One region of the Actinomadura sp. RB99 genome, then DNA from elsewhere that is predicted to be linked to it. Evidence: riboswitches for the same ligand, from Rfam matches in the RefSeq annotation. Region 1 holds a riboswitch; each other region holds the start of a gene.

Region 1 (10,179 bases):
GCACATCTGGGCGATAGCGGCGCTCGTCACGGCGAGCGCCGCGCTCGACTCCGCGTTCGCGCTGCTGCGGCTGCGCGCGTTCCGGGCCAGCACCTACGACCTCGTGATCTTCGACCAGGCGGTCCGGTCCTACAGCCGGTTCGGCGCGCCGGTCGCGATCGTCAAGGGCGTCCACAACGGGTTCGGGCCCGGCTTCTCCGTGCTCGGCGACCACTTCTCGCCGCTCCTCGCGGTGCTGGCGCCGCTGTACTGGATCCACGACGGCCCGGGGACGCTGCTGGTCGCGCAGGGCGTGCTGTTCGCGCTGGCGATCGTGCCGATCTGGCGGTTCACCGAGCGCCGGCTCGGCGCGGGCGCCGGGTACTGCGCGGCGGGCGCGTACGCGCTGTCGTGGCCGGTCGCCGAGGCGCTCGCGTTCGACTTCCACGAGGTCGCGTTCGTCCCGCTGCTGTCGGCGGTGATGATCGAGCGGTACGACGCGGGGCGGCGCGGCCGGGCGGCGCTCGCCGCGTTCCTCCTGCTGCTGGTCAAGGAGGACATGGGCCTGCTCCTCGCGGGGTTCGGTCTGTTCCTGCTGACCCGCCGGGGGGAGCGGCGCGCCGGACTGGCCTACCTGGCCGCGGGCGGCGCCGCGACGGCGGTGTGCTCGAAGATCGCCATCGCGGCCTTCGGCGGCGACAACGATTACTACTGGGCCTACACCTCGCTCGGCCGGGACCTCCCGCACGCCGCCGCGCACGTCCTGACGCACCCGTGGGACGCGGTCGCGCTGATCGGCACCCCGCCCGCCAAGCTCGCCATGATGGGGCTGCTCGTCCTGCCTCTGCTGCTGCTCCCGCCGGCGTCCCCGCTGACGCTGGTCGCCCTGCCGCCGCTGCTGGAGCGGATGCTCGCCGACCGCTTCGCCAACTGGTGGGCGCCGCACTACCACTACAACGCGTTCATCGTCGCGGTGCTCGTCCTGGCCGCTGTGGACGGCGCCGCGCGCCTGCGGGAGAACGCCTGGCTGCGCTCCCGCGCCCGCCGGCTCGGGCGGTTCGGGAGGCGCCTGAGCCCCGGGTGGGTCCCGGCGGCCGGCCTGCTGGCCGCGGCGATCATCACCGTGCCGTTCTTCGCGTTCGGGGATCTCAGCGATCCCGCGCTGTACCGCCGCAATGAGCGAGCCTCGGCCGCCGCTGCGGCGGTCGCGAAGGTCCCGGACGGGGCGCTGGTGGAGGCCGCCAACGGCGTCGGGCCGGGCCTCAGCGGACGGACCCGCGTGCTCCTGTGGGACTGGCAGCCGCGCAACGCCCCGTGGGTCGTCGCGGACGTGCGGCGGCACACGTTCCCGTTCCCGTCGGTGGCCGAGCAGCAGCGGCGGGTCGCCCTGCTGAAGGCGTCCGGCTACCGGGAGGTGTTCGGCCGGGACGGCTACGTCGTGCTGCACCGGGACGGCCCGGACCCCTGGTGAGCGCGCCGTCCGCCGCCGCCGGGAAAGGCGGCGATCGTTTGGACGGATTGTCCAATGACCTTTGCGTGCCGGGGCGGTCAGAATGCCGGTGGAGATGGCTTCCAGGGTAAAAGAACCTATCCTTTTGGCGCACCTTGCCGGATACTTGAAGAAAGTCGCGACGGCCACGGCCGGCGCGGGAGCACCTGCGCGAACGCTCACGTGACCGCCGCCGGAACGGCGCTGGGGCGTGCACATGGACGGCGAGAGGCCGACAGGGACCGGACCGGGACGGCCGGCCGGGCGCGCGGCGCAATTCCTCACCGGCGCGGCAATGCCGCGGCCGGCGAAACGCCCGTTCCGCATTGGCGGTGATCGGGCCGGCAATGGCGCGGAGAGGTGACGTGCAGGCGCGAGAGGACAACGGCGTCCGGCGCTGGGAGACGTGCGGGAGGGCCTGGATCGGCGTCCTCCGGCACGTGTGGGCGGCCGGTGTCGCCGGCATGGAGGACGCGGGGCCGATCATCGAAGGGCCCCCGCTGCTGTTCGAGATCGACTCGCTGAGCTGGGAGGACCCGATCCTGCGCGAGTACGGCGACCGCGCGCGCCTCGCGCACGGCGACCGGGAGCGCGACCGGGACGCGGCGGCCGGCCGGTACGGGCCCCGGCTGCGCGACATCGACGGCGTCGACCAGCTGCACTGGGTCGTCGGCCTGCTGCGGGCCCGGCCGTGGACGACCAGCGCCTGGATCTCGCTGACGCTGCCGGGCGGGGACGCCGCCGCCGTACCGTGCCTGACCGCGCTGTCGTTCCGCATCCGCGGCTACCGGCTGATCATGACCGGGATGTTCCGGTCCCAGGACGTCTTCCGCGGCTACCTGGCCTACGTCCCGCTGCGCGAGGTCCAGCTGCACGTGGCCGGGCGGCTGGGGCTGCCGGCCGGGCCGCTGCGGATCTTCGTGGACGTCCCGCACGTCCGGGTCGCCGACGCCGAGCGGGTCGCCGCCGTGCTGGCCGCGGTGCCCGAGCCGAACGCCGCCTGACGGGCGGCGCCCGTCCGGAGCCGGCCCCGGCCGCGCGACCGGGGGTAAGGGCGGCGCGGGCCCGGCGGACACCCCGGAGTTACCGACGGGTCTTTCCCCGTCGCGAACCCCGCCGCCCGCCGGGGGATAGACTCGCCGCTGGGGGCGAGGGCACGACGAGGTGACTCGCGCACTTCACCTGCACATCAGCCGAACATCCGACTTCCGAAGGACTGTTTCCTTGAGCAAGCCCGTCGTCCTCGTCGCAGAAGAGCTCTCCCCGGCCGGCATCGCCGTGCTGGAATCCGACTTCGAGGTCCGTCACGTCGACGGCAGCGACAAGGCCAAGCTGCTGCCGGCCGTCGCCGACGTCGACGCCCTGATCGTCCGCAGCGCCACCAAGGTCACCGCCGAGGTCTTCCAGCACGCCGGGAGGCTGCGCGTGGTCGCGCGGGCCGGCGTCGGCCTCGACAACGTCGACGTGGAGGCCGCCACCAAGGCCGGCGTCATGGTCGTCAACGCGCCGACCTCCAACATCGTCACCGCCGCCGAGCACGCGATCGCCCTCCTGCTGGCCACCGCCCGGAACGTTCCGCAGGGCCACTCCGCGCTCAAGCAGGGCGAGTGGAAGCGGTCCAAGTACACCGGCGTCGAGCTGCAGGGCAAGACCGTCGGCGTGCTCGGCCTCGGCCGCATCGGCGTGCTGGTCTCCCAGCGCCTCGCCGCCTTCGACATGAACGTGATCGCGTTCGACCCGTACGTGCAGGCGGCCCGCGCGGCCCAGCTCGGCGTGAAGCTCGTCACCCTGGACGAGCTGCTCCAGCAGAGCGACTTCATCACCGTCCACCTGCCGAAGACCCCCGAGACCCTCGGCCTCATCGGCGACCGCGAGCTGCACCAGGTCAAGCCGAGCGTGCGGATCGTCAACGCCGCGCGCGGCGGGATCGTCGACGAGGAGGCGCTCGACCTCGCGCTGAAGGACGGCCGGGTCGCCGGCGCCGGCATCGACGTGTTCAGCAGCGAGCCCTGCACCGACAGCCCGCTGTTCGTGCACGACAACGTGGTCGTCACCCCGCACCTCGGCGCCAGCACGCACGAGGCGCAGGAGAAGGCGGGCACGCAGGTCGCCCGCTCGGTGAAGCTGGCGCTGTCCGGCGAGTTCGTGCCGGACGCGGTGAACGTCCAGGGCGGCGCGGTCGCCGAGGACGTCAAGCCCGGCCTGCCGCTGGCCGAGAAGCTCGGCCGGATCTTCACCGCCCTCGCCGGCGGCGTGCCCGTCCGGCTGGACGTGGTGGTGCGCGGCGAGATCGCCGAGCACGACGTCAAGGTGCTGGAGCTGGCCGCGCTCAAGGGCGTGTTCTCGGACGTCGTCGAGGAGTCGGTGACCTTCGTCAACGCGCCGCTGCTGGCCCGCGACCGGGGCGTCGAGGTCACCCTCACCACCAGCGAGGACAGCCCCGACTGGCGGAACGTGGTGCAGGTGCGCGGCACGATGGGCGACGGCGGCGTGGTGTCGGTGTCCGGCACGCTGACCGGCCCGAAGCACGCCGAGCGGATCATCGAGATCAACGGCTACAACATGGAGCTGGTGCCGACCGCGCACATGGCGTTCTTCTCCTACGTCGACCGCCCGGGCATCGTCGGCGCCGTCGGCAAGCTGCTCGGCGACGCCGAGGTCAACATCGCCGGCATGCAGGTCGGCCGGGACGCCAAGGGCGGCAAGGCGCTGATCGCGCTGACCGTCGACTCCGGCATCCCGTCGCAGCTCGTGGACGCGATCTCCGCCGAGGTGGGCGCCGACATGGGCCGCCGCGTCGACCTGGACTGACCCGGGAGAGCGAGAGGTGACCGCCGCGGGCGGGCGTCCGGCACGGGCCGGGTGCCCGCCCGTCGTGGTCGTGAGCACCGTCACGTCTCATATGTTGAGATTTTACGCCACGGGTCGGGACAGTCGCCTGGACGGCGGGTACCGTCGAAGGCAGTCATGCGGCGTTTCGTGGTAATCCTTCGCTGCCGCAGCGGGGCCTGACATCGGCGGGCCGGCGCCGCTGCGGAGGTTCGACCCGGCCATGAGCCCGATTCCGCGCCCGGACCCGTGCGAACCACGCGTCCCGGGCGGCCCGGCATCCAGAGTCTCGGCGATTCGGAGCGAATCATGAACGACACCACCCGTACCGGCACGCCCGCGGACGACGCCGCGGAGGAGGCCGCCCGCGCCCTGCAGACGGCCCTGGACCGCCGCGACAACGGCGGCCACCCCTCGCGGTAGCGCGGCCCCGGGCCTCCCGGCAGACGCGCCGGCGCGGCATGGCAGGGTGAACGCCATGCCGTCGCCGATGCCCGCCGGGGCCGGGGAGGTCGCGGAGGCGCTGCGCGCCGCCGGGCGCCTCGGGCCCTACTTCGAGATCACCACGGACCCGGCCGAGGAGGCCGACCCGACCTGGCGTCCGCTGCCCGAGCGCGACCCCGCGCGGCTCGCCGGCCTCACCGGCCTGTACGCCGAGCGGCTCGGCACCCGCGAGCGGCGCGTCGCCGCGTCCATCCTGTTCCAGGGCCTCGCGTCGCGCCTGTGGTCGCCGGTCGTCGCGGCGGCGGCCCGGGGCGTCGTCCCCGACCTGTCCGGCCTGCACTGGCGGTGGGCGCCCGGCGCCCCCATCGCGCTCTGGCTGGCCGAACCGCGCGGGCACCGGGCCGACGGCCCCGCCGAAGCGGCGGGCCTGGTCCACGACGCGGTCGTCACCGGCCAGCTGGAGCCGCTGCGCGCGACGATGCTCACCTTCACCCGCCTCGCGGACGGCCTGCTGTGGGGGAACGCGGCGTCGGCCCTCGCCGGCGGCCTGAACGTCGGCCCGCCCGACGGCGCCCGCGCCGCGCTCGTCCGCGAACTCCTGGCCCGGCCCCCGCTGGCGGGCGCCGGGGCGTTCGGCCGGCGCGGCTTCGTCCGGCGCAACTGCTGTCTGTACTACCGCGTCCCGCCCGGCGGCGAGATGTGCGGCGACTGCGGCCTGCGCCGCCCGCCGCGCCGCGACGGGCCGCCGCCACGGGTGCGCCCGTGACGGCGGCCGGCGGCGGTCAGGCCGGGACGGCGGCCCGGTGGCGGGCCACCGAACGCTCGGTCAGGTAACCGAACAGCAGCCCGATCGTGCTCCACAGGACGAGCTGGACGCCCAGGGACGCGAGCCGGAAGTCCCACAGGACCGTGGCCGGGAAGTGCTCCGGAACCGCCTCGGGCTCCGGCGTGAGCCGGTACACGACCGCCAGCAGGACGGCGTAGCCGGCCGCCGTCGCCGTGATCGCGTTCCAGGCGCCGAGCCGGGGGACGAGGCGGCGGCACACGATCACCGCCGCGGTCGTCGCCAGGATCCCCAGCGCCATCATGCAGAAGTACAGCGCCGTCCGGCCGCCGATCGTGGTCGGGTTGCCGACCGCCGGGGGCGTCGCCGGGTACTTCAGGAACGGCACCAGCTCGATCGCCACGAACCCGGCGAGGGCGACCAGGGCGGCGGTGGCGCGCGCGCCGAGCCGTCCCAGCCGTCCGGACGCGAAGGCGAACGCGATCGAGAAGAGCCCGCCGAGCGCCGTCCCGTACACCGCCATGGCGGTGATCAGGCCGGCGGTCTTCTGCACGGTGCGGCCGACGACCTCCGGCTCGTGCCCGGCGTGCTCGGCGTGCGCCCTCGCCTCCTCGAACGCGATGGCGTGCCCGACCTGCGGCTCCCCGTACAGCCACGCGACGACCAGGGCGAGGGCGGCAGCGGCCAGGCCCGCGAGCATCCCGCGGACCAGCAGTGCTCTCATCATCGGCGCGGCCTAGTGGCAGGGGAAGCCGAGCAGGTGCCGGCCGTCGTGGGTGAACTCGTGCACCCAGGTGCCGCCGAAGACCGACGTCGCGCCCTGCTCGGCGCCGACGAAGTAGATCAGGATCGCGGCCAGCACGACGGCGAGCACCGCCCATGGCACGATGTCGCGGATCGGCAGGCGCAGCGGCGCCGCGAACGGCTCGGCCTGCGGGGACGTGGCGGACGGTACGGCGGACTCGGCCATGTCGGGTCTCCTCACGGGGTGCACTCGCCCCGGTTGCGGGAGGACGACGGGTCAGTGTCCTGACTCCCAGATCGCCGTCTCCCTCCGACCTTCCCGCCGGTGCGGCCGGCCGTGGTCGTGCTGGGGGAGACTCCCTGGTCACAGTGGCGGGACCGTCCTGGATTCGCACCAGGTTCCTGCGCACCGTCGCCTCGATGTGAACTTGTCGAGGAGAGCGTCTCCTCTCCCCACCGGCGCGTCAAGCCCGCGAAGGGTGACAAAGGTGACGTTCGCGCCGCCGTCCGCGGCGATCGTCCGCGGCCGCCGGGACCGCCCCGCCGAGACACCGATACCGGGATATGAGACGCAAGCCCAAGCAGTGAGACGTTTGCAGTACAGTACGCCCATGGCTTCCCGCAGCATTCGTCTGGCCGTCATTCCCGGTGACGGGATCGGCCCCGAGGTGGTCGCCGAGGGACTGAAGGTCCTCGAGGCCGTCGCCCCGTCCAGCGGCCTCGCGTTCGAGCAGACCTCCTACGACCTGGGCGCCGCCCGCTGGCACCGGACCGGGGAGACGCTGCCCGACTCGGTGCTGGAGGAGCTGCGCGGCCAGGACGTCATCCTGCTCGGCGCCGTCGGCGACCCGAGCGTCCCGAGCGGGACACTGGAGCGCGGGCTGCTGCTGCGGACCCGGTTCGAGCTCGACCACTACGTCAACCTCCGCCCGGTGAAGCTGTTCCCGGGCGTGAAGACCCCCCTCGCCGACGTCACGCCCGACGACATCGACATGGTCGTCGTCCGCGAGGGCACCGAGGGCCCCTACACGGGCGTCGGCGGCGTCCTGCGCAAGGGCACCGAGCACGAGGTCGCCACGCAGGAGAGCGTGAACACCGCCTTCGGCGTCGAGCGGGTCGTCCGCTACGCGTTCGAGGTCGCGGCGTCGCGCCCGCGCAAGAAGCTGACGCTCGTCCACAAGGACAACGTCCTGACCTTCGCCGGTGATCTCTACCAGCGCGTCATGAAGCGGGTCGGTGCGGAGTACCCGCAGGTCGCGACCGACTACTGCCATGTCGACGCGGCCACCATGTTCTTCGTCGGCCAGCCGCAGCGGTTCGACGTCGTCGTCACCGACAACCTGTTCGGCGACATCATCACCGACATCGGCGCCGCGATCGCCGGCGGCATCGGGCTCGCCGCGTCCGGGAACGTCAACCCCGACCGGACGGCGCCGTCGATGTTCGAGCCGGTGCACGGCAGCGCGCCCGACATCGCGGGGCAGGGCAAGGCCGACCCGACCGCCACGATCCTGTCGGTCGCGATGCTGCTCGACCACATCGGCGCGGGCGAGGCCGCTCGCCGCGTCGAGCAGGCCGTCTCCGACGACCTGGCCGAGCGCGGCGCGCTCGGGACGCGGTCGACCGCCCAGATCGGCGACGCGATCGCCAAGCGAGTATCGGGCTGAGGGCGCGCCTCTCTGGCCACGAGCAGGGACACTCCGGGCGCGCCTCGCGGCGCGCCCGGTTTTCCGTATGCGCCGCGTGCGAGGAGTGGGGTCGAGGAACAAAGTACGACAATAGGGACTAAGGACGCCGCAGCGGCAATGGAGCCGCGCCGGCGATCGGGAGAGGACGAACGGCGATGAGCGACACCCTGGACTTCGAGATCACGCTGACCGAGCGGCCCGCGACGGCCGCCGAGCGCGAGCGCGTCCTGGCCGATCCGGGCTTCGGCCGGTACTTCACCGACCACATGATCACCATCCGGTACTCGGCGGACCGGGGGTGGTACGACGCGAAGCTCGAACCGTACGGGCCGATCCCGATGGACCCGGCCAGCCAGGTGTTCCACTACGCCCAGGAGCTGTTCGAGGGCCTCAAGGCCTACAAGCAGCCGGACGGCTCGATCGTCACCTTCCGGCCGTACATGAACGCGGCCCGGATGAACCGATCCGCCAAGCGGATGGCCATGCCGCAGATCCCCGAGCAGCTGTTCGTCGACGCCGTCGAGCTGCTGGTCGCCACCGACAAGGCGTGGGTGCCCGACACCGAGGGGCACAGCCTCTACCTGCGGCCGTTCATGTTCGCCACGACCCGCGCCCTCGGCGTGAACAGCCCGGCGCACGAGTTCCTCTTCATGATCATCGCCTCCCCGTCCGGGCTGTACTACCCGCGCGGGATCAAGCCCGTCTCGGTGTGGCTGTCGCAGGACTACACCCGCGCGGCGCCCGGCGGCACCGGCGAGGCCAAGTTCGGCGGCAACTACGCGGCGTCGTTCGCGGGCCAGGCCGAGGCCGTCGCGCAGGGCTGCGACCAGGTCGTCTGGCTCGACGCGGTGGAGCACCGCTGGGTCGAGGAGGTCGGCTCGATGAACCTGATGTTCGTCTACGGCTCCGGTTCCGACGCCCGGCTGCTCACCCCGGCGCTCACCGGCACGCTCCTCGCGGGCGTCACCCGCGACTCGATGCTCAAGCTCGCCCCGGACCTCGGCATCCCCGCCGAGGAGGGCAAGATCAGCATCGACGAGTGGCAGGCCGGCTGCGCGTCCGGCGAGATCACCGAGGTGTTCGGCTGCGGCACCGCCGCGATCATCAGTCCGGTCGGCCGGGTCAGGGGCCGCGACCGCGAGTGGACGATCGGCGACGGCGAGCCCGGCGAGATCTCCATGAAGCTGCGGCAGGAGCTGGTCGGCATCCAGTACGGCACCCGCCCCGACCCCTACGGCTGGGTCCACAAGATCGCCTGATCCGTGGTGGCGCCCGATGGCGCGCCCGTCCCCGGGTGCGCGCCATCGGGCGCGGTCATGGCCGGCCGCGTCAGCGGCCGTAGCGGACCGTGGTGGTGAGCGCCGAGCCCGCGGTCTTCGGGCTCACCCCCCGCGCGTCCGGGTTGATCGCGTAGTGGAAGGCGAACCCGACGAAGGCCCGTCCGGGCCTGCCGCCGACCTGCACCGGGAAGGTGCAGGTGCCCGAGAGGACGTAGACCTTGCGGACGCGGTGCGGCCGGACCGTGGAGTGCCAGACGTACCCGACCGGGACGACGTGCCGGTCGTGGTAGCGGCCGTTCAGCCCGGTCGCCGTGCAGACCGCGTTGCCCCGCGCGATCGCCTTCAGCCTGCCGTTGGTGATCTGGAACGACCACGCCATCGGGTACTGCCGCGAGTACCGCCCGGTGAGCTTCACCTGCGCGTGGAACGCGCCGATCCGGTCCCGGTGCGCGAAGCTCTGATGCCGTTTGGTGAACACGAAGTATTGGGCCGCCGCGTCCGGGGCACGGTGCCTCGGACGGTTCTCCGCGGACGCGGCCGAGGCGACGCCGAGCGCCATTGCCAGAGCCGTTCCGGAGATCACGGCCGTCCGGCCGAATGTGTGCATGCGCATGACAGGCATTCCCTTCGGAAATGGTCGCCGCCCGCCGGGTCCGGCGGGCGGCCGTGCCGGGTCCGCCGGGGCTCCTCAGCTCCGGCCCGCCCGCCGCACGTCCAGCGCGCGGTAGGCGTAGCCGTCCTGTTCGGCTTCCTCCCAGGTGAACAGCACGCTCTCACCGGGATCCAGGGAGGCGAAGCCGCCGGGTGCGGTGCGGACGGCGGAGAAGTGCGCCCAGACCTCGCCCGGGACGTCCGGCGAGACGAGCACGCCCCAGCCGTTCTCGTCGTCCCAGGACGCGACCGTTCCGCGAACCGGATCCCCGCTCATCGCAAATCCCTCCT
Region 2 (10,179 bases), on a different contig from region 1:
GTCCGGGTAGAGCGCGGCGAGCAGCGCCATCGACGCGGGCACCAGCCCGGCGGCGGGCACGCCGAGCAGCGCCCGGCCCGCGATCAGGAGGCCGGCGCCGGGCGCGGCCGCGCAGAGCAGCGCGACGGCGGCGAACGCGCCGAGCGCCGCCCGGTACACCCGGCGCGGGCCCCACCGGTCCGCGACCGAGCCGGACGCGAGCATCAGTCCGGCGAGCACCACCGTGTAGGCGTCCACCGCCCAGGGCAGTGCCGCCGCGGGCGCGTGCAGGTCGCGCCGCATGTCGGGCAGCGCCACGTTGAGGATCGTCGCGTCCATCGCGATCATGAAGTTGCCGGCCGCGATGCCGGCGAACCGGAGCGGGGCGCCCCGCCGGGCCGGCGGGCTGTCGGGGATCGTCATGGCCACGACCCTCGCCGTCCGGCCGCCCCGCCCGACAGGCCGTGGATCCGATGGGGCCATCGAGAAGTCCGATGGCATAATCCGGACGTGGATTCGCGCTACCTGCGGGCCTTCGTGGCCGTGGCGGAGACCGGGGGCATCTCCTCCGCCGCCGAGCGGCTCGGCTACGCCCAGTCGAGCCTCAGCATCCAGCTGCGCCGGCTGGAGGACGACCTCGGCGTCCGCGTCCTGGCCCGCACCAGCACCGGCACCGCCCTCACCGACGCGGGCCGCCGCCTGCTCCCCTACGCGGTGCAGTCCCTCGAACTGGAGGACCGGATGCGCCGCGCCGCGCGCGACCAGGCCCCGCGGCTGCGCGTCGGCGCCCTGGACTGCCTCGCCGACGAGTGGACGACCGACCTGCTCGCCGCCTTCCAGCACGGCGCCGCCGGCCCGGGCACCGCGCGCGAGGTCGACCTGGCGGTCGGCGACCGCGCGTTCCTCGCCGCCGGGCTAGAGGCCGGCCGTCTCGACCTCGTGTTCGTCTACGACAACGGCGTCCCCGCCACGGGCCCCCACGAGATCGTCGCCGAGGACCGCGTCGTCCTGGTCGCCGCGCCCGAGCACCCCCTCGCCCAGGCGTCGCCGCTGGATCCGGCCGCGCTGATGGCGGCGGAGTTCCTCATCGTCAACCCCGAGTGCACGTCCGAGATGCTGACCCGCCGCTACGGCCGCGCCCTCGGCCCGGGCACCCGCATCGGCATGGCCACCGGCTCCCTCGCCGCGCTGCGCCGGATGGCCGCGCTCGGCCGCGGCGTCGCGCTCGTCCCGGAGACGGCCGTCCGCGCCGAGCTCGACGCCGGCGACCTCGTCCGGCTCGATCCCGCCGTCGACGAGGTCACCGGCGTCCACGTCGAGGCCCGGTGGCGTCCCGGTGCCGAGCCCCTGGTCCGTCCCCTGGTCGAGCTGGCCCGGAGGTCCGCCGGCCTGGCGCGCGGCGAGGCCGGTGCGGCTCGGGCGTCTTGACGGCGGGCGTCTTGACGGCGGCGGACCGCCGTCCGACGATTCGATCATGGCGACGGCAGAGGACGGCGCGGCGGCGGACGGGCGGCGCGCCGGGACGGGCCCCGGCGAGATCGCGGACGACGGGTCGGCGGTCGAGTTCTACGCCGCGCTCCCGCCGGACGTCGCGAGCGCCGCGCTCGTCCACACGACGATCCCGGCCGGCACGCCGGTCCTGGAGCTGGGCGCGGGCACCGGGCGGGTCACCCGCCCGCTGGTCGGGTTCGGCCATCCGGTGACGGCGGTGGACGGCTCCGCGGCGATGCTCGCCCGGATCGAGGGCGCGCGGACGGTGTGCTCGCCGATCCAGGATCTGGACCTGCCCGACCGGTTCGGCTGCGTCCTGCTGATGTCGTACCTGGTCAACTACGGCGACCGGGCGGCGCTCCTCGCGGCCTGCCGGCGCCACGTCCGGCCGGACGGCGTGGTCGTCGTCCAGCGCGACACGGGCAGGCACTGGCACGACGACGCGCCCCGGGAGTGGACGCACGACGGTGTCCGCTACCGGGTGGCGCACCTGGAACGGCCCGACCCCGGGACGGTCGTCGCGACGCTCGAATACCGGATCGGCGAGCGGCGCTGGACGCACACCTTCACCAACCGGCACCTCGGCGACGAGGAGCTTCCCGCGGTGCTGGACGCGGCGGGCCTGCGCCTCGGCCACTTCCTGGACGACGACGGCGCCTGGTTCACCGCCCGCCCCCGCTGACCCGCGGCCCGGCCTGTCGGACCCGTGCGGCACATTGGTCCGCGAAAACGGCGGAGCCGACGCATGCGGGAGGACCGATGGACGAGCGGACGTGGTGGGCCCTGATCGAGGACGCGCGGGCCGAGGCCGGTGCGCACGCCGACGACCGCGACTCCCCCGACGACCCGCTGATCGACCTGGTGGCCGACCGGCTCGCGGAACTGGACGGCCCCGGCATCGTCGCGTTCGACGCCATGCTGACGCGCGTCCTCGACTCGGCGTACCGGCGGCCGCTCTGGAACGCCGCCTACCTCATCGAGGGCGGCTGCGGCGACGACGGCTTCATGGACTTCCGCGCCGGGCTCGCGCTGCTGGGACGCGACGTGTTCGCGCGCGCCGTCGACGACCCCGACACGCTGGCCGACGTCCCCACGGTGGTGCGGATGGCCCGGGAGGACGAGGGGTGGATCGGCGCGGAGGGCCTGCACTACGCGGCGCGCAGCACCTACAAGCGCGTCATGGGAGAGACCGAGTCGTTCGACGCGGCGATGGAGTCGGCCGTGCGCTCGATGCGGCGGCCCGAGCGTCCCGCGGGCGAGAACTGGGACGTCGAGGACGACGCCGAGACCCGGCTGCGCCTGCCCCGGCTGGCCGCCCTGTTCCTCTGAGCGGCCGTTTCTCCATGAGCTTGACAGCTAATGGCATTAGCCTTAGCTTGTAGCTAATGCCATTAGCCAAGCAGGAGGGCACCAGGCCATGAGCACCGCCACCGTTCCGACCGTCCGCAAGGGTTCCGCCGCGCTCGTGGCCCGCCGCACCGCCTGGGGCGCGAACGCGCTGTTCTGGAGCGCGTTCGCCGTCCTCGAAGGCGTCAACCACGGCTGGCTCGCCGCGCTCCTCGCGGTCGCGTTCTTCATCGCGCCCGACCTCACCTTCCTGGCCGGGATCCGGGACGCGCACACCGTCGAGCGCGGGCAGCTCCCGGCACGCGCCGTCCCGTACTACAACGCCGCGCACCGCGCGCTGGTCCCGCTCGCGCTCATCGCGCTCTACACCGTCACTCCGTTCGCGTGGGCTCCGATCTTCGCCGGGCTCTGCGGCTGGATGGCCCACATCTCGTTCGACCGCGCCCTCGGCTACGGCCTGCGCACCAAGGACGGCTTCCAGCGCCACTGACCCCCTCCCCCGACCCGAAGGCGGGCACCGCTACGATCGCGGACGGCGTGAACTGACGCGAGGTGCCCCTCGGGGAGAATCGGGAAGCCGGTGCGAATCCGGCACGGGCCCGCCGCGGTGACCGGGGAGCCGCCGCCCACGCGCGCACGCGCGGCCACTGGCCGTCAGGCCGGGAAGGCGGGCGGTGAGGCGTCGATCCGGGAGTCCGAAGACCGGCCTCGCTCCACCGGCCGCCCGCCCTGGGCGGCCCGACCGCAGCGGGAGCCTGCCCATGAACCTGTACGACGTCATCCACCGCCGCCGCGACGTACGCGCCGAGTTCACCGGCGCGCCGATCCCGGACGGCGTCCTCGACCGCGTCCTCACCGCCGCGCACGCCGCCCCCAGCGTCGGCCTCACCCAGCCCTGGGACTTCGTGCTGGTCCGCGACCCGGACGTCCGCCGCGCGTTCCACGACCACGTCCGGTCCGAGCGCGACGCGTTCGCCGCCACCCTCACCGGCGACGCCGCCGCCCGCTTCGCCCGCATCAAGATCGACGGGGTGCTCGAATCCACCGTGTCGATCGTGGTGACCTACGACGCCGAGCGCGGCGGCCCCGCCGTCCTCGGCCGGCACGCGATCGCCGACGCCGGCCTGTACTCCGTCTGCCTGGCCGTCCAGAACCTCTGGCTGGCGGCGACGGCGGAGGGACTGGGCGTCGGCTGGGTGTCGTTCTACCGCGAGCCCTACCTGCGCGACCTCCTCGGCATCCCGGCGGGCGTCCGGCCGGTCGCCTGGCTGTGCGTCGGGCCGGTCACGCACCTGGAGGCCGTCCCGGACCTCGAACGGCACGGCTGGCGGCACCGCCGCCCCCTCCACGCGGCCGTCCACCACGACCGCTGGTGAGCACGGCACCCGAATAATCAGGTGCGCCGCCCCGCCCATGGCGTGATCATGCCTGCATGGACCCGGTACGCATCAGGCGCATGTCGCGGGACGACCTCGTCGCGACCGAGCGCGCGGCGGCGGTGACGTTCCTCGAAGGCGACCGCCTCAGCCGGCGGGTGGGCGAACCGGACCCGGAACCGCCGACGGAGGAGCAGTCCCGCCGCCTGATCGACCGCCTGGGCCACTTCCTGTCCGTCGACCCGGACGGCTGCTGGATCGCCGAAGAGGGCCGGGACGTCGTGGGCTTCGCCGTCTCCCAGAACCGCGAAGGGCTCTGGTACCTGGCGACCTACGGCGTCCTGCCCGGCCGGCAGGGGAAGGGCATCGGCAAGCGCCTGATGGACGCCGTCCTCGCGCACGCGGGCGACCGGCCGGGCCTGTTCTCCTCGACGGTGCATCCGGCGGCGACGCGCCGCTACCGTCTGGCGGGATTCACCCTGCACCCGCAGATGCGGATGGTCGGCACCGTCGACCGGGCCACGCTGCCCGCCGTCCGCGGACTGCGGGACGGGCACGCCGACGACCTCGAATGGATGGACGAACTGGACACCGCCGTCCGCGGCGCGGGCCACGGCCCCGACCACGTCCACATGCTGGAGACGCTGCGGCTGGTCGTCTCCGACGCGCCCGGCCGGCGCGGCTACGTCTACATCGACGAGGGCGCGGGACGTCCCACGCTGCTGGCCGCCGACCGTCCCGGGACCGCCGAGACCCTGCTGTGGGAGGCGCTCGCCGCCGCGCGCGGGGACACCCTCGTCAACTGCATCACCACCGACAACCACTGGGCGGTGGACGTCGGCCTCGCCGCCCGCCTCGACATCGGCCAGGAGGGCTACATCGCCGTCCGCGGCATGCCCGCCCCCGCCCCCTACCTGGCGAGCGGCCACTACCTGTGACCCGCCGTCCTGCCGCGAGAAGGGGTGGGACGCTTCCGGGCAATCAAGGACGTGACCCCCCTCCACGCCTCCAGAAGGGTCCCGCATGACCCTTCCTCCAGCGCCACGGGACGAGCCGTGACGGGCGCCCCCTCCGAAACGGGCGCCCCGGCGGAGCCGGAGCCGTCGGACGCCGACGTCATCGCCGCCGCGCGGCGCGACCCCGAACGGTTCGCGGACCTCTTCGACCGGCACTACCGGGACATCCACCGCTACGTGGACCGGCGGCTCGGCGCCGACGCCGCGGACGACATCGCGGCCGAGACGTTCCTCATCGCCTTCCGCCGCCGCGCCGTGTTCGACCCGGCGCACACCTCGGCGCGCCCCTGGCTGTACGGCATCGCGACCCGGCTGATCAGCCGCCACCGCCGCGACGAGCTGCGCCGCTACAAGGCGATGGCCCGGATGCGCACCGCCGACGTCGTCGAGAGCCACGAGAGCAGCGTGACCTCGGCGGTGGACGCCGCGAGCTTCGGCCTGAGCCCGGCCCTGGCGCGCCTGCGGCACGGCGACCGCGACGTCCTGCTCCTCGTGGCGCTGGCCGAACTCAGCTACCCGGAGGTCGCCGAAGCCCTCGGAATCGCCTACGGGACGGTCTGCTCGCGGCTGAGCCGCGCCCGCAAACAGGTCCGCGCCGCATTGCGCGCATCGGGACACGACGAGGAGGACGACCGTGGATGATCTGACCCTCATCAGCCGGATGCACACCGCCGAGCGCCCCCCGTCCCCCGAGACCACGCACGCGGCCCGCCGCCGCCTCCTGGCCGAGGCCGCCGCCCCGCGCCGCCGCCTCGCACGGCTCTTCCAGCCGAAGCGGAGGGCGGCGCTGGTCGCGGCGGCCACCGCATGCGCGCTCGCCGCCGCCTCATGGACGGCTTACCGAGGGGAGACGCGGCCCCCCTACCATCCCGAACCCCTGGCCGACCAGAACGGCCCCGCCTCCACATTCCTGCTCGCCGCTGCCGACGCCAGCACACGGCACGCCTCCGACGGGCGCCTGTGGTACGTCCACCGCGTGGTGGGCAAGTCGGTGGTGGTTCCGTCCACCCGTCTGCACGGTGCCCACTACACCGTGCAGACCACCAAGGACGCCTACATCCTCAGCGCCAAGTCGGCGAAGGACTTCGGCCCGCTCCCCGGCGGCGAAAGGGAAACGACGACCAGCCTGGGCTGGGACGGCGAGAAGGTCGCGGTCCGGCCCGCAACGCCCGCCGACGGTAAGGCGTGGAGAGCGGACGGGCGCCCCGACGCGGCGCAACTCGGCATCAGGGACCTGGACGACGAGGTCGGCAGCCCGTTCCTGCAGGAAGGCGCCGAACTCGACTTCGGCGTCGACGCTGCGCGCCGGCTCCCCGCCAACCCGTCCAAGCTGCGCGCATGGCTCCTGAACTACGCGACGAAGTTTGACCACCGGCGCCTGCGCGCCCCGGACCTCTACCTCTTCCTGAACGCCCCCTCCCTGCTCGCCGACCGCGCGGTCACCGACCGGGTCCGGATCGCCACGTACCGGATGCTCGCCGGACTCCGCGACGTCAAGACGATCAACGACACCGACGCCGCCGGACACCCGGGACGAGGCGTCGCGATGAGGCAGACCACCCGCGACTACGGCACGATCGAGTGGCAGTTGCTCATCGACCCCGAGACCGGACGGCTCACCGCCAGCCAGGGCATCGTGGTGACCCCCGGTCCGAAGAACGCGGGCCTGCGGCCCGGCACCCGCCAGTTCTTCGAGATCGTCAAGGCGGCCGAGTGGACCAACGCCCCCCGCGACAGCCTCCTGCCCAAGTGGATCCTCAATCTGAACCGGCCCCCATCGGCGAACTGACCTCCTCCGGCCGCCCATGTGGACGGTCGAGCAAGGGAAGGGGGGCGGATGCTTCGCGCATCCGCCCCTAGGTGCCCGCGTCAACGAGTGAGGTCGAGGGAACCGGCCTTGACGTCGGCGAGCAGGGACGCCCACCCGGACGGCGCGACCGCCAGCACCGCCCGGTCCGGATCCTTAGAGTCCCGCACCGCCACCCGCCGCTCCCCGCCGGTGCCGCCTCCAAGAGCCGCACTTGGAGATCTCGCGCAGTTCGCGATCAGCCCCGAGCCCGCGAGCCGCCAGACGGTCCGAGCCCGAGCACGACGATGCCATCGCCAACGCCGACGCGGCCTTATCGATCATTGATGCGGCGGGAGTCATTAAGCTGACACCGGTGACCACCGAACGCCCGGATGTGCCGCTGATCGCCGACGAACGTGCCCTGCTCCGCGCCAACCTCGACTACCACCGCGCCACCCTCGCATGGAAATGCGACGACCTGAGCGACGACGACCTGCGCATGCAGGCGTCGAAACCCTCAGCGCTCTCGCTGCTCGGGCTGGTCCGTCACATGGCCGAGGTCGAACGTACCTGGTTCCGCAAAACCGTGAACGGCGAGCGCCACCTGCCCAACGTCTGGTCCCACGCCGACGACTACCAGACCGCCTACGACCCGACCGGCTGCACCCGCGACGAAGCCTTCACCGCCTGGCGAACCGAAGTCGAGCACTCCCGCCGCATCGAGCACGCCGCCCCGTCGCTGGATCTGGTCGTCCACCAGCCCCGATGGAACGAGAACGTCTCGCTCCGCTTCGTCATGCTGCACATGATCCACGAGTACGCACGACACAACGGCCACGCCGACCTCATCCGCGAAGCCATCGACGGCACCGTAGGCGCTTGAGGCCCTTCTTTCCCCCCGCTGTCACACCATCTCGCCGTTCGCGTTAGGGCGGCTCTTCGTGACGGCCGTACGTGCTGGCGGTGGTACTACGGCGGGGTTGGATGTTCTTGTACGGGTGTGGACGTACGGGAGGCCGCAGGGGGCCGGTCAGGGACCCTGTACCGACAAGGCCTACTCCAGCCGGCCCTCCGCGCCCATCTCCGCCGGCGGGGCATCAAGGCGATCGCCTCCAGCAAGATCTGGCTTCGCGACCTCACCCAGGATCCCGCCGGACACGACCTAGGTGCCCGCGTCAGCGAGTGAGGTCGAGGGATCCGGCTTTGACGTCGGCGAGCAGGGACGCCCACCCGGAAAGCGCGACGGCCAGCACCGCCCCGTCCGGATCCTTAGAGTCCCGCACTGCCACCCGCCGCTCCCCCGCCGCCACCTCGACGCACTGTCCACTGCCGCTGCTGCGGCTGCTCTTCCGCCAGGCAGGAGCGGCCTCGACACACTCTGAGCCTTGACTCCCGCTGTAGCTGCTCTTACGCCACGCAGAGGCGACCTCGACGCACGACGAACCTTCGCTCCCACTGCGCCTGCTCTTGCGCCACGAAGAGAAGACGAACTCCTGACTGGTCATGACTCTGACACTATCCGCTCGATGAACTCTCGGGATGCAGACGGGGACAAGGCTCTTGCTCTTTGGTGATCGAAGACGACATCGTAACGACGTATCTCGACCGGATCTTCCAAATACCAGCCTGTCGTCAGATTCTCAACCAGCACTACCGAGAGCTCGCTCGTCACCAAGGTAGTGAAAGAACCGTTGAGCCCAGGGTGGCCACCTACCTCAAACGGGAGAACCTGGAAGGTCACGTTCGGCAACAGAGACAACTCCACAAGCCTCCTGAGCTGGGCTTTCATCACCCGAGACCCACCGAACTGCTGCCTCAACACAGCCTCACTTGCTATCACCCACAGATGGGGCGGCTTCGGTCCGAACAGCACCTGCTGGCGGCGCATGCGCACCTCCACGAGACCATCCACGGCGGGAGGCGTGCCCAGCGAGATTCCAGACCCAATGACCTCCCGAGCGTATTCCTCAGTCTGCATAAGGCCAGGGACAAGGTGGAGTTCATGGCTCTTTATCGATGAAGCTTCAGCCTCCAACGAGATGTAGTCGAGTGCCGCGGGAGCCAGTTTGCCTTCATGACGGAGCCACCAGCCCTTCTTGCCGGAGTCTCGGGCGAGATCGAAGAGGTACTGGCGCTCGTCAGGGTCACTGATCTCGTAGCGGTCGAGCATGTGCTCCAGGGCGGGGCGGCGGATGCCGCGTTTGCCGGTTTCGAGCTTGCTCAGCGAGGACGGGGTGCGGTTGAGCAGGCGGGCGGCCTTCTGGAGGGTGAGCCCTCGCTCCTCACGGATGGCGCGAAGGCGCTGGCCGAGCTTGCGGCTTCGCATGGTCGGGCGCTGCGCGTTCTCCATGGAGTAATCATGCCTTGACTTTGCGTGATGCTGAAGGTTTCCAACGAAGGCGGCAACAGTGCCTCGGTCAAAAGTGACTGAGTCACTGTTGCCCGAGGACCTGCGGACGAGGACGGCGAACGCATCGTTCGGCCGCGGACGTCCGGCTCATTCTTTTCGGCGACAGCGATGCGAAGGGAGTGGGCGATGACTGCGCCGACCATGAGGTTCGACGCGCTCCTGTTGCCGGGGATGGACCGGGCGGTGGGGCACGCGCGGCGCTGGCTGCGCGACGTGCTGGGCCTGGAGCATCCATACCTGGACGACGCGGCGCTCTGCATGAGCGAGCTGCTGACGAACGCGCTGCGCTACACCGAGTCGGGACGGGACGGCCAGATCCGCGTGGAGGTGACCTACTCGGCGCGGACCGTCCGGATGGAGGTGATCGACGACGGGCGGGCGGCGACCGTCCCGCACGTCGCCGAGGCGGCCGAGCTGGACGTCACCGGCCGCGGCCTGCTGATCGTCGCGTCCCTCGCGAAAGCGTGGGGCATGGAACCGCGCGCCGAGGGCCACGCCGTCTGGTTCGAGCTCCAGTAGCCGCGGATCACGGCGTCGCCGGCGTGGCGTCGGTCAGCGGCTTCGGCGGATAGGCGTGGAGCACGAGGGACGTGGTGACGGGGCCGTACCGGGCCAGCGCGTCGACGACTTCTTCGAGCCGTCCCGCCTGCGGGCAGTGGACGTCGAAGATGAGGCAGTCTTCCCCGGTGACCCTGAGGACGGAGGTGATCTCGGACGTCCGGGAGGCGAAGTCCAGGGCGGGTGAGAGCCGGGCGTGCGTGGTGCGCAACC
Region 3 (10,179 bases), on a different contig from region 1:
TGCCTTCGGTGCAGCACCCGGTTCGCCGCCTCCATTCCACCGCGTCGTGTGTGATCGGTTACGGGCGACCCACCCCGAAATGGGGAGGGGCGGCCCGGCCTGAACCGGACCGCCCCTCCCCATGCCCCGGTCACTCGGGGTGGTCTGATCACGAACGTAGAACCCGCGCCTCGACGGCGGGAACTTTCCGTTACGTAATAATTCTGGGCGAAAAGGTACGAACCTCTTGCTCAGCCGTCGACCATCTCCCTGATCGCGCGGAGCGTCGGCTCGTCCTTCACCCCGGCGATCAGCACGGTGCTGACCGGGCTGTCGCGCCACAGCTGGAGCCGCTCCTTGATCCGGCCGAGGGGGCCGAGCAGCGAGATCGAGTCGGCGAGGTCGTCGGGGACGGCCTTGATCGCCTCGTCGCGGCGGCCGTCGAGGAACAGCTTCTGGACGCGCTTGGCCTGCTCCGCGTAGCCGAGCCGGCCGATGAGGTCGAGGTGGAAGTTGCGGTCCTTGGCGCCCATCCCGCCGATGTAGAACGCGAGGGGGATCTTGGCGAACTCCAGCGCGGACGCCAGGTCGTCGGTGACGATCGTGGTGACGGTCGCGGCGATCTCGAAGCCGTCCGGGCGGTTCGCCAGCGACGCGCCGAACACCGGCTCGATCTGCTCGGGGTCGACGAACAGCGGCAGCCAGCCCTGTGCGACCTCGGTGGACAGCGCGACGTTCTTCGGCCCCTCGGCGCCGAGGTAGACGGGGATCTCCGGCCGGACGGGGTGGACGATCGACTTCAGCGGCTTGCCGAGGCCGGCGCCGCCCGGGTACGGCAGCGGGTAGTGCGGGCCCTTGCTGGTGACCGGCTCCTCGCGCCGCCAGACCTGCCGGACGATGTCGAGGTACTCGCGGGTGCGGGCGAGTGGCTTGGGGAACGGCTGCCCGTACCAGCCCTCCACGACCTGCGGGCCGGACGCGCCGAGGCCGAGGATCACGCGCCCGCCGGACAGTGCGTCGAGGGTGAGCGCGTGCATCGCGGTGGCGGCGGGCGTGCGCGCCGACATCTGGACGACGGCGGTGCCGAGCTTGATCCGGGACGTGCGGGCCGCGTACCAGGCGAGCGGGGTGAACGCGTCGGAGCCGTAGGCCTCGGCGGTGAAGACCGAGTCGTATCCGCAGCGCTCGGCGGCCAGCACCGTCTCGGTCTGGTCGTCGGGGTGCTGCTGCCAGTAGCCGACGTTGATGCCGAGCTTGAGTTCCGCGGTCACGATGCCATCCTCCGGGTCGCCGGGGCCGCGTCGCCGGGTCGGCGCCGCACGGGCGATACTAGAACACGTTCTACTTTCCAGGGAAGGGCGGGGTCACCGCCCCGGTCCCGGTTCCGTCCCCGGCATGGGCGCGGTACGGCGTGCGGGCACGGCGAAGGGCCGCGGCGACGTGCGCCGCGGCCCTCCGGAATCGTGCTCAGACCTCCCGGATGGAGTCGAGGAGGGTCTGCCAGGCGTCCGGCGTCAGCACCAGGGCCGGTCCGCCGGGGTCCTTCGAATCGCGAACAGCGCGCAGATCGCTGGAGAGGGGGGCCACCTCGACGCACTGGTCGCCGCTCCCGCTGTGGGAGGACGTGCGCCAGGTGGCTCCGTTGAGTTCGCGCTGCAGGTTGGTCACAGGCTGCTCCTTGCTGCCTCGGCTATGAGGTGCGCGGATTCCTCGGGGGACAAGGCGGCCGCCTCGATCCGATCGAAGCGGTCCCTATGTTTTGCTATTGCCTCGCTGCTCTCAAGGTAAACGTCGCCCATGGTCCCCTCTACGTAGGCGATATCGGGGTCTGCGGGGTCCGGATACGACAAAATGGTGAAACGTCCGTCAAGGCCCGCATGTCCCCCCTGGGCGAACGGGAGGACCTGAACGGTCACCGTCGGGCGTTTCACGGCCTCCACCAGGGACTCCAGCTGGGCGCGCATCACCTCGCGGCCGCCGATGGGCCGGCGCAGCACCGCCTCGTCGAAGATCACCTGGAGCCGGGGCGCGCTCTCGCGGTCGAGCAGCGCCTGGCGGATCTTGCGGGCCGCGATGCGGCGCTCGATGTCCTCCTGCGCGGGCAGCAGCCGGCCGGCCGTGATGACGGCGCGGGAGTACTCCTCGGTCTGCAGCAGCCCGTGGATGAGCTGCGGGTCCCAGGTGCGGATGTGCGACGCCTCGTCCTCCAGCGCGACGTAGCTGCCCGCGAAGACGTCCTGGTAGGCGGTCCACCAGCCGCGCTGCCCCGCCTGCCTGGCCAGCGTGATCAGCGCGTCGCGGTCGGGGCTCGGAACGCCGTACAGGTCGAGGATGTCGGCGATGTCGCCGGGGCGCGGCCGGGTCTGGCTGGTCTCCAGCCGGGAGACGGTGGCCCGGGACCAGTCGAGGCGGTCCGCCACCTCCTGCAGGGTGAGTCCCTGCTCCTCGCGCAGCTTGCGGAGCTCCCGCGCCAGACGGCGGCCACGAACGGTGGGGCGGTAGGTCATGGGAGCGAAGTCTCGCCGCTCTCGGGCCGCGCCACAACGCGATTGGCGAACCCGGCACGAAGGGCAGGGCAATTCCATCAAGGCGCTTGCGAACGTGAGAATCTCACGAGAGTCTTGAATGCGTGACTGCTCGGGGACCGATAGTGACGGCGACCGGACCGCGCTCCCGGCAGGCGGCCCGCGGGAGGCACTCGTGAAGACCCCGCCTGAGACCACCGACGCGAGCCAGCGCGCGCCGCGGCGCACCGCCGGGCCGCGCGCCGGGCACGACCGGTCGGCCGCCCCGGCCGCCGACCCCGCGGCGCCGCCCGGCGCCCCCTCCGACCAGGCGGCCGACCTCGCCGCGGACATGATGACCGACGCCGCCGCCATGGCCGACGCGATGGCCGCCGGGGGCGCGCGCGGGCCGGGCGGCGCCAGGCCGGGCTGGGTGTGGGCGCTCCCCGGCGGCCCCGGCTGCGCGAGCCACGCCCGCCGCGTGCTGCGCGACGCGCTCGCCTCGCTCGGCGTGCGGGACGAGGCGATCGGCGACGCGCAGCTGATGGTGAGCGAGCTGGCCACCAACGCGCACCAGCACGCCGGCGACCACGGCCCGCACGAGCTGTGGCTCTACCTGGGCGACCCGCCCGGCGCCGAGCCCCGCCCGTCCGGCGCCCCGGCGAGCCCGGGTGCCCTGGCCGGTCCCGGCCTCGCGGGCGCTCCGGTCGGTGCCGAGGTGCGGTGCGCCGTCTTCGACGCCTACGTCGACGCGTCGCTGCCCGGCTACTCGTGGACGTCCGGGGACTGCGGGCGCGGTCTCAGCATCGTCCGCGAGCTGTCGCGGGGCCGCTGGGGCATGCTGCGGACGCTGTCACGGCTCGGCCCGGGCGTCCGCGGCAAGGCCGTCTGGTTCGCCGTCCCGGTGCGCGGCGGCGTGAAGCAGCCGGTCCCCGGTCTCTAGGCGCCCCCCGCCCGCGTCCTGGGCCTCCAGCGCGGGGGCGATGTCGGTGACCATCGACAGCAGCGACCTGGTCAGCAGCGTCTGCACCTGCGCGCGGTCGAGGGTCCGCTCCTGGAGCCACTGCCGCGTCGCCGCGTCCGCGAGCCCGGAGTAGACGCGCAGGACGGCCCGCAGCGTGCCGGTCGGCGCGGGCACCCGCAGGACGGCGAGCATGTGCTCGACCGTCCGGTCGCGGAACCGGTTGACGAGGTGGAGCAGCTCGGGGTCCTGCCCGAAGCCCTCCGCGTCCAGCGCCGCGAACCAGGTGGTGGCGTTCCGCTCGGCGGTGTCGAGGAACAGGTTCACGCACAGCTCGACCGTCTCAGGCAGCGTCATCCGCTCGTCCGGGGGCGGCGCCTGCACCGCCGCGGTGGCCGTGAGGCCCTGGACGACCTTGAGGAACAGCTCCCGCTTGGTCCCGAAGTAGTAGTGGATGAGCCCGCGCTGGACGCCGGCCTCGCGGGCGATCGCCGCGGTGGCCACCTCCGCGTACGGCAGCTCGGTGAACATGCGGCGCGCGACGTCGAGGATCTGGTCGCGCCGCTCGTCGCGCGGCAGGCGCTGGTAGCGGGCCTTCGGGCTCCTGGTGTCGCCCGGGTGCGGCGTCGCGGCTCCGGCGGCCTCGCCGCGCGGGGCTGCGCGTCGCTCCATACCGACCAGTAGACCATCTCATTGGCGTATCGCCAACATTGACCGGCACTCCGCCGATAGATGGCCGGGTCGAGCGCGTCCGGCCGGTGTGCGATCCTGGGCGGGCGACGGACGCGGAGGAACCCGGTGCGAATCCGGGGCTGTCCCGCAACTGTGACCAGGGGAGCCCCCCTCGACACGGCCACGGCACGCGGTGCTGGAAGGCCGAGGGGGAGCGGTGATCCGGGAGCCAGGAGACTCCGGCCGTCGGACAGGCACCGCCACGGGCGTGGACACCCGAGGAAGGATGACGAGACGTGCGACCTGCGTCGGCGCCGGACACCGGCCGGCCGGAGAGGCGCGCCCGCGCGCGCTACCCCTTCTCCGCCGTCGTCGGAATGGCCGATCTGAAGCTCGCCCTGCTGATCAACGCGGTGTCGCCGGGCGTCGGCGGCGTGCTGGTCCGCGGCGAGAAGGGCACCGCCAAGTCGACGATCGTGCGCGCGCTGGCCGGGCTGCTGCCCCCGGTGCCGGCCGTGCCGGGCTGCCGGTTCTCCTGCGACCCGGACGATCCCGACCCGGCGTGCCCCGACGGCCCGCACACCCCCGGCGAGGCGGGGACGCGGGACGCGCGGCTGGTCGAGCTGCCGGTGGGCGCGTCCGAGGACCGGCTCACCGGATCGCTGGACATCGAGCGCGCGCTGACCGAGGGCGTGAAGGCGTTCGAGCCGGGCCTGCTCGCGGCCGCGCACCGCGGCGTCCTGTACGTCGACGAGGTCAACCTGCTCCATGACCACCTGGTCGACCTGCTGCTGGACGCGGCGGCCATGGGCGAGTCGTACGTCGAGCGCGAGGGCGTCTCCGTCCGGCACGCGGCGCGGTTCCTGCTGGTGGGGACGATGAACCCGGAGGAGGGCGAGCTGCGCCCGCAGCTGCTGGACCGGTTCGGGCTGACCATCGAGGTCGCCGCGACCCGCGACCCGGCCGAGCGCGCCGAGGTCGTCCGGCGGCGGCTGCGGTTCGAGGACGACCCGGACGGCTTCGCGGCGGCCTTCGCCGCGGACGAGGCGGACCTGGCCCGGCGGATCGCCGCCGCCCGCCGCCGGCTGCCCGGCGTGGAGCTGACCGACGCCGCGCTCCGCCAGATCACCGCCGTGTGCGCGTCGTTCGAGGTGGACGGCCTGCGCGCCGACCTGGTGACGGCGCGGGCCGCGATCGCCCTGGCCGCCTGGCACGGCCGCGACGCGGTGACGGCCGACGACGTCCGGACGGCGGCGCGGCTCGCGCTGCCGCACCGGCGCCGCCGCGACCCGTTCGACGCGCCCGGCCTGGACCGGCAGAAGCTCGACGAGGTGCTCGAAGAGCACGGCGACGAGCCGGAGCCGCCCGACGACCCGGGACCTCCCGGCGACGGCCCGGACGGTCCGGACGGCCCGGACGGGGGAGGCGGCGGCCTTCCCGACGGCTCCGGGCAGGACGCGCCCGTCCCGCCGCCGGCCGGCCCGCCCCCGGAGGAGACGCCGCAGTCCGGGGAGAGCGGCGGCCCGGGGCGGTCGGGCGAGAGCGAGCCCGCGCCGGCGGACGCCGCCTACAAGCCGCGTCTCTTCACCGTCCCCGGGCTGGGCGAAGGCGCGCCGGGACGGCGTTCCAAGGCGCGCAGCCCGTACGGACGCGTGTCAGGCGCACGGCCGGGCGCGCGCGGGCTGCACCTGACGGCGACGCTGCGCGCGGCGGCACCGCACCAGCGCGCGCGGGGACGCACCGGTTCCGGTCTGGTCGTCCAACCCGAAGACCTGCGCGAAGCGGTTCGCGACGGACGGGAGGGCAACCTCGTCCTGTTCGTCGTCGACGCCAGCGGTTCGATGGCGGCGCGCAAGCGGATGCGCGCGGTGAAGGGCGCCGTCCTCAGCCTCCTCCTCGACGCCTACCAGCGGCGCGACAAGGTCGGCCTCATCACCTTCCGGGGACGGGACGCCGACCTGGCGCTGCCGCCCACGTCGTCGGTGGAGGCCGGGGCGCGCCGCCTCGACGCGCTGCCGACCGGGGGCCGCACCCCGCTGTCCGCCGGGCTGGCGCGGGCCGCCGAGGTGCTGCGGGTCGAGCGGCTGCGCGACCCGGCCCGCCGCCCGCTGCTGGTCGTGGTGACCGACGGCCGCGCCACCCACGGCCCCGACCCGTCGGCGGCGGCCGGGCTGCTCGCCGGCGTCGCGTCGGTGGTCGTCGACTGCGAGTCCGGGCCGGTGCGGCTCGGCCTCGCCGCCGCGCTCGGCGCCCGGCTCGGCGCCGAGGTCGTCCGGCTCGACCGCCTCGCCGCCGACGCGCTCGCCGGGGTCGTCCGCGACGCGCGCGGCGGCGCGCGGAACGTCGCCTGACCGCCGCAGAAGACCTCGCGTGACCGCTGGAGAAGACCTCCCGTGACCGCCGGGGAATCCGCATGACCGCCGGGGAAACCGCCGCCGACCCAGGAAGCAGGGGCTGAGATGCCGCAGGGCAAGCCGGAGTACGTGCCGGACGACGGGCTCACCACCAGGCAGCGCCGCAACCGGCCGCTGGTGATGGTGCACACCGGACCGGGCAAGGGGAAGTCGACGGCCGCGTTCGGGCTCGCGCTGCGGGCCTGGAACCAGGGCTGGCCGATCGGGGTGTTCCAGTTCGTCAAGTCGGCGAAGTGGCGGATCGGCGAGGAGAACGCGCTGCTCGCGCTCGGCCGCCTGCACGAGCGGACCGGCGAAGGGGGGCCGGTGTCCTGGAACAAGATGGGCGAGGGCTGGTCGTGGATCCAGCGGCCCGGCACCGAGGCCGACCACGAGGCCGACGCCCGCGAGGGCTGGGAGCAGATCAAGCGCGACCTGGCCGCCGAGAAGTACCGCCTCTACGTGCTGGACGAGTTCACCTATCCGATGAAGTGGGGCTGGGTCGACGTCGAGGACGTCGTCGCCGCGCTGGCGGACCGGCCCGGCAACCAGCATGTGGTGATCACCGGCCGGGACGCCGACCCGCGGCTGATCGAGGCCGCCGACCTGGTCACGGAGATGGCCAAGGTGCGGCACCCGATGGACGGCGGCCAGAAGGGGCAGAAGGGCATCGAGTGGTGAGCGTCCCGCGGCTCGTCGTCGCGGCGCCCTCGTCGGGCAGCGGCAAGACGACCGTGGCGACCGGGCTGATGGCCGCGCTCGCGATGCGCGGCCTGCGGGTCTCGCCGCACAAGGTGGGTCCGGACTACATCGACCCCGGCTACCACGCGCTCGCGACGGGCCGTCCCGGCCGGAACCTCGACCCCTGGCTGACGTCCGAGGACCTCGTCGTGCCGCTGTTCCTGCACGGCGCGCGGGACGCGGACATCGCGGTCGTCGAAGGCGTCATGGGCCTGTACGACGGCGCCGCCGGTCTCGGGCCGTCCGACTCGGCCGGGGGAGGGGACTACGCGTCCACGGCGCACGTCGCGACGCTCCTGGCCGCGCCGGTCGTGCTGGTCGTGGACGCGTCCGCCGCCGCCGGGAGGTCCGTGGCGGCGCTCGTCCACGGGTTCCGGTCGTTCGGGACGGTCCGCGTCGGCGGCGTCGTCCTGAACCGGCTCGGTTCCGACGGCCACGAGCGCATGTGCCGCGCGGCCGTCGAGGAGCTCGGGCTGCCCGTCCTGGGCGCGCTGCGCCGCAGCGACGACGCCGCGACGCCGTCCCGGCACCTCGGCCTGATCCCGGCCGCCGAACGCAGCGCGGAGGCGGTGGATACCGTCCGGCGGCTGGGCGAGCTGGTCGCGGCGTCGTGCGACCTCGACGCCCTGCTCGCGCTCGCCCGGGAGGCGCTGGAACTGGACGCCGCGCCCTGGGACCCGGCCGACGCCGTGCCGGAGAAGCACCCCGGACGCCCTCGGATCGCGGTGGCGGGCGGCCCCGCCTTCACGTTCGGCTACGCGGAGAACGAGGAACTGCTCGAAGCGGCGGGCGCGGAGGTCGTCCGGTTCGATCCGCTGCAGGACGCGGGCCTGCCGGAAGGGACGCGCGGAGTCGTCGTCGGGGGCGGGTTCCCCGAGGTGTACGCGGCGCAGCTGTCGTCCAACGAGCCGCTGCGCGAGGAACTGGCCGCGTTCGCCGACGCGTCCCGGCCCGTGTACGCCGAGTGCGCCGGACTCCTCTACCTCGCGGAGGAACTCGACGGCGCGCCCATGTGCGGTGTGCTGAATGGCGCCAGAGCGGCCATGGCCCCGCGGCTGACGCTGGGTTATCGTGCCGCGGTGGCGGTGGCCGACTCGGTCGTCGCGCGCGCGGGCGAACGGGTGCACGGGCACGAGTTCCACCGCACGGTGACGGACCCCGAACGCGGGGAGACCGCCGCCTGGCAGTGGTCCGCGTCCGGCCCGGTCGGGTTCGTGCGGGGCGACTGCGTCGCGTCCTACCTCCACGTGCACTGGGCCGGATCGCCCTGGTTCGCCAGCCGGATGGTCGCGGCCTGCCTGTGACGGTCCCGCCTGCGGGCGGGGAGGGGAGCGGTGTGGACGTCTTCACCGGGGACGTGCGCCTGGAGGCCGGGCGCCTCGTCCTGCGCCCGTTCGGGCTCGACGACGCCCCCGACCTGATCGAGGTGATCCGCGCCGGCGAGGACTTCCTCCCGCCGAACTTCCCGGACGCGCTGGAGGCCGAGCCCCTCGCCTGGTTCCTGCGCGAAGGCGTCCACAAGGTGCACCGCTTCGGCCTCGGCATCCACCTGGCGGTGACCGACCGCGAGACGGGCGGACTCATCGGCACCATCGGGCTCTTCAAAGTGGACTGGGCGCAACTGACCTGCGAGGTCGGATACGGGGTGCGGGCAAGCGCGCGCGGGCGCGGGTACGCGACCGAGGCCCTCACGCTCGTCTCGAACTGGGCGCTGCGGGACTGCGGGCTGTTCCGGGTCGAGCTGCGCGCCCTGACCACGAACCACGCCTCGATCCGGGTCGCCGAGAAGGCTGGCTACCTGCGCGAAGGGGTGGCGCGGGGCGCGGAACGCGACGCCGACGGCGTCAACCGGGACATGTTCGTCTTCAGCCGCATCGCGCCCGATCTCCGGCAAGGTGGTCCGGCATGCTGACCGATCCGGGGCCGCGCGGCGCGCCGCGTCCCGGGCCGGGCGCGGCCTCCGCGAGGCTCGACGCCCACGACCAGGAGGGACGGGCATGACCGGGACACAGGCGACGGAAGCGCCGGCGGTACGGCGGACGCTGGTGATGCACGGCGCGGACGCGGCGGACACCGCCCGCCGCATGCTGCCGCAACTGCCGGAGGACTGCTTCGTCCCCGCCGGCCGCGACGCGCTGCGGACCGCGGTCGGGGAGGGGCTCGCGCAGGTCGTGCTGGTCTCCGGCGTGGACGAGCAGGCCGCGATCGCGGGCGGCGTTCCCGCGCTGGCCGCGATCACCGCGGACATGGACGGCGGCCCGGCGCTGGCGGCCGAGGTCGAGGCGGCCGGGACGCCGCGCCGCGCCTACGAGCTGTGGGAGGCCGCCGGACGGCTCGGCCCGTGCGGCCGGGAGCTGTGCCGCCGCACAGCCGGGGAGCTGGAACGTCTCGCCGCCGAGGCGGCCGGGTCGGCCGAGAGCCCGGTGGCGGCGCAGGTCGTGCTGGTCGACGCGAAGGGAGAGCGCATGGTGGGGATGTTCGGGCGGATGGCGCGGTAGCCGTGCTCACGGTCAGCGGCCGCGACGGCGCGCCGCGCTCCGGGACGGCGCTTGCGGCACGGGCGTTCGCGCTGGCGGGCGTGTCCCGGGACGACGCGCTCGTCGTGTCCGCCGCAGAGTTCCGGCGCGCGGTGAACGTCTGCCGTGCGCACCCCAAGGTGGCCGTCCTGACCGCCCCCGGCGCGGGGCCCGCCGAGCTGGGGCGCGCGCTGTTCCCGCAGACGCCGCGCTCGTTCGTCGTGTGCGAGGACGTGGACGGGCCCTCCCAGCGCGTCGTCCACGTCCGTCCGGCGGAGGCGACCACGCGGCCGTGGCACAAGCCGGACGTGGTCCTCGTACTGGACAACCGGCGAGCGGTGGACACGCCCACATGGATCGCGGGTCCTGCTCTAAGGGAACCGGTCTGGGCGCTGGCTCAGGACGTCTTCGGT

The links. Region 1 has a riboswitch for cobalamin ahead of amrb99_RS36745 (CbtB domain-containing protein). Riboswitches for the same ligand answer to the same signal wherever they lie in the genome.
Region 2: it holds a riboswitch for cobalamin, as region 1 does, so the genes downstream of both, bluB (5,6-dimethylbenzimidazole synthase) here and amrb99_RS36745 (CbtB domain-containing protein) in region 1, are expected to answer to the same signal.
Region 3: it holds a riboswitch for cobalamin, as region 1 does, so the genes downstream of both, amrb99_RS46225 (putative cobaltochelatase) here and amrb99_RS36745 (CbtB domain-containing protein) in region 1, are expected to answer to the same signal.

What each region holds. Positions count from the first base shown of each region.
Region 1 is NZ_JABMCA010000059.1:19,291-29,469, reverse strand. It holds gene amrb99_RS36770 (DUF2079 domain-containing protein) at 1-1,450, shown strand, start outside; gene amrb99_RS36765 (hypothetical protein) at 1,834-2,472, shown strand; gene serA (phosphoglycerate dehydrogenase) at 2,693-4,279, shown strand; gene amrb99_RS36755 ((2Fe-2S)-binding protein) at 4,776-5,507, shown strand; gene amrb99_RS36750 (CbtA family protein) at 5,524-6,252, opposite strand; gene amrb99_RS36745 (CbtB domain-containing protein) at 6,262-6,495, opposite strand; cobalamin riboswitch at 6,527-6,716, opposite strand; gene amrb99_RS36740 (3-isopropylmalate dehydrogenase) at 6,881-7,936, shown strand; gene amrb99_RS36735 (branched-chain amino acid aminotransferase) at 8,113-9,216, shown strand; gene amrb99_RS36730 (hypothetical protein) at 9,287-9,850, opposite strand; gene amrb99_RS36725 (cold shock domain-containing protein) at 9,926-10,165, opposite strand.
Region 2 is NZ_JABMCA010000023.1:53,566-63,744, reverse strand. It holds gene amrb99_RS21580 (MFS transporter) at 1-402, opposite strand, end outside; gene amrb99_RS21575 (LysR family transcriptional regulator) at 490-1,407, shown strand; gene amrb99_RS21570 (class I SAM-dependent methyltransferase) at 1,454-2,152, shown strand; gene amrb99_RS21565 (DUF4240 domain-containing protein) at 2,230-2,799, shown strand; gene amrb99_RS21560 (DUF4260 family protein) at 2,888-3,307, shown strand; cobalamin riboswitch at 3,351-3,543, shown strand; gene bluB (5,6-dimethylbenzimidazole synthase) at 3,579-4,193, shown strand; gene amrb99_RS21550 (GNAT family N-acetyltransferase) at 4,250-5,131, shown strand; gene amrb99_RS21545 (sigma-70 family RNA polymerase sigma factor) at 5,249-5,851, shown strand; gene amrb99_RS21540 (hypothetical protein) at 5,844-6,998, shown strand; gene amrb99_RS51305 (DUF397 domain-containing protein) at 7,079-7,255, opposite strand; gene amrb99_RS21530 (DinB family protein) at 7,231-7,881, shown strand; gene amrb99_RS21525 (DUF397 domain-containing protein) at 8,174-8,503, opposite strand; gene amrb99_RS21520 (helix-turn-helix transcriptional regulator) at 8,500-9,348, opposite strand; gene amrb99_RS21515 (ATP-binding protein) at 9,535-9,927, shown strand; gene amrb99_RS21510 (Lrp/AsnC family transcriptional regulator) at 9,935-10,179, opposite strand, start outside.
Region 3 is NZ_JABMCA010000108.1:12,562-22,740, forward strand. It holds gene amrb99_RS46200 (LLM class F420-dependent oxidoreductase) at 231-1,250, opposite strand; gene amrb99_RS46205 (DUF397 domain-containing protein) at 1,447-1,647, opposite strand; gene amrb99_RS46210 (helix-turn-helix transcriptional regulator) at 1,644-2,486, opposite strand; gene amrb99_RS46215 (ATP-binding protein) at 2,680-3,426, shown strand; gene amrb99_RS46220 (TetR/AcrR family transcriptional regulator) at 3,337-4,116, opposite strand; cobalamin riboswitch at 4,233-4,356, shown strand; gene amrb99_RS46225 (putative cobaltochelatase) at 4,413-6,467, shown strand; gene cobO (cob(I)yrinic acid a,c-diamide adenosyltransferase) at 6,576-7,190, shown strand; gene amrb99_RS46235 (cobyrinate a,c-diamide synthase) at 7,184-8,554, shown strand; gene amrb99_RS46240 (GNAT family N-acetyltransferase) at 8,587-9,162, shown strand; gene amrb99_RS46245 (hypothetical protein) at 9,248-9,748, shown strand; gene amrb99_RS46250 (hypothetical protein) at 9,751-10,179, shown strand, end outside.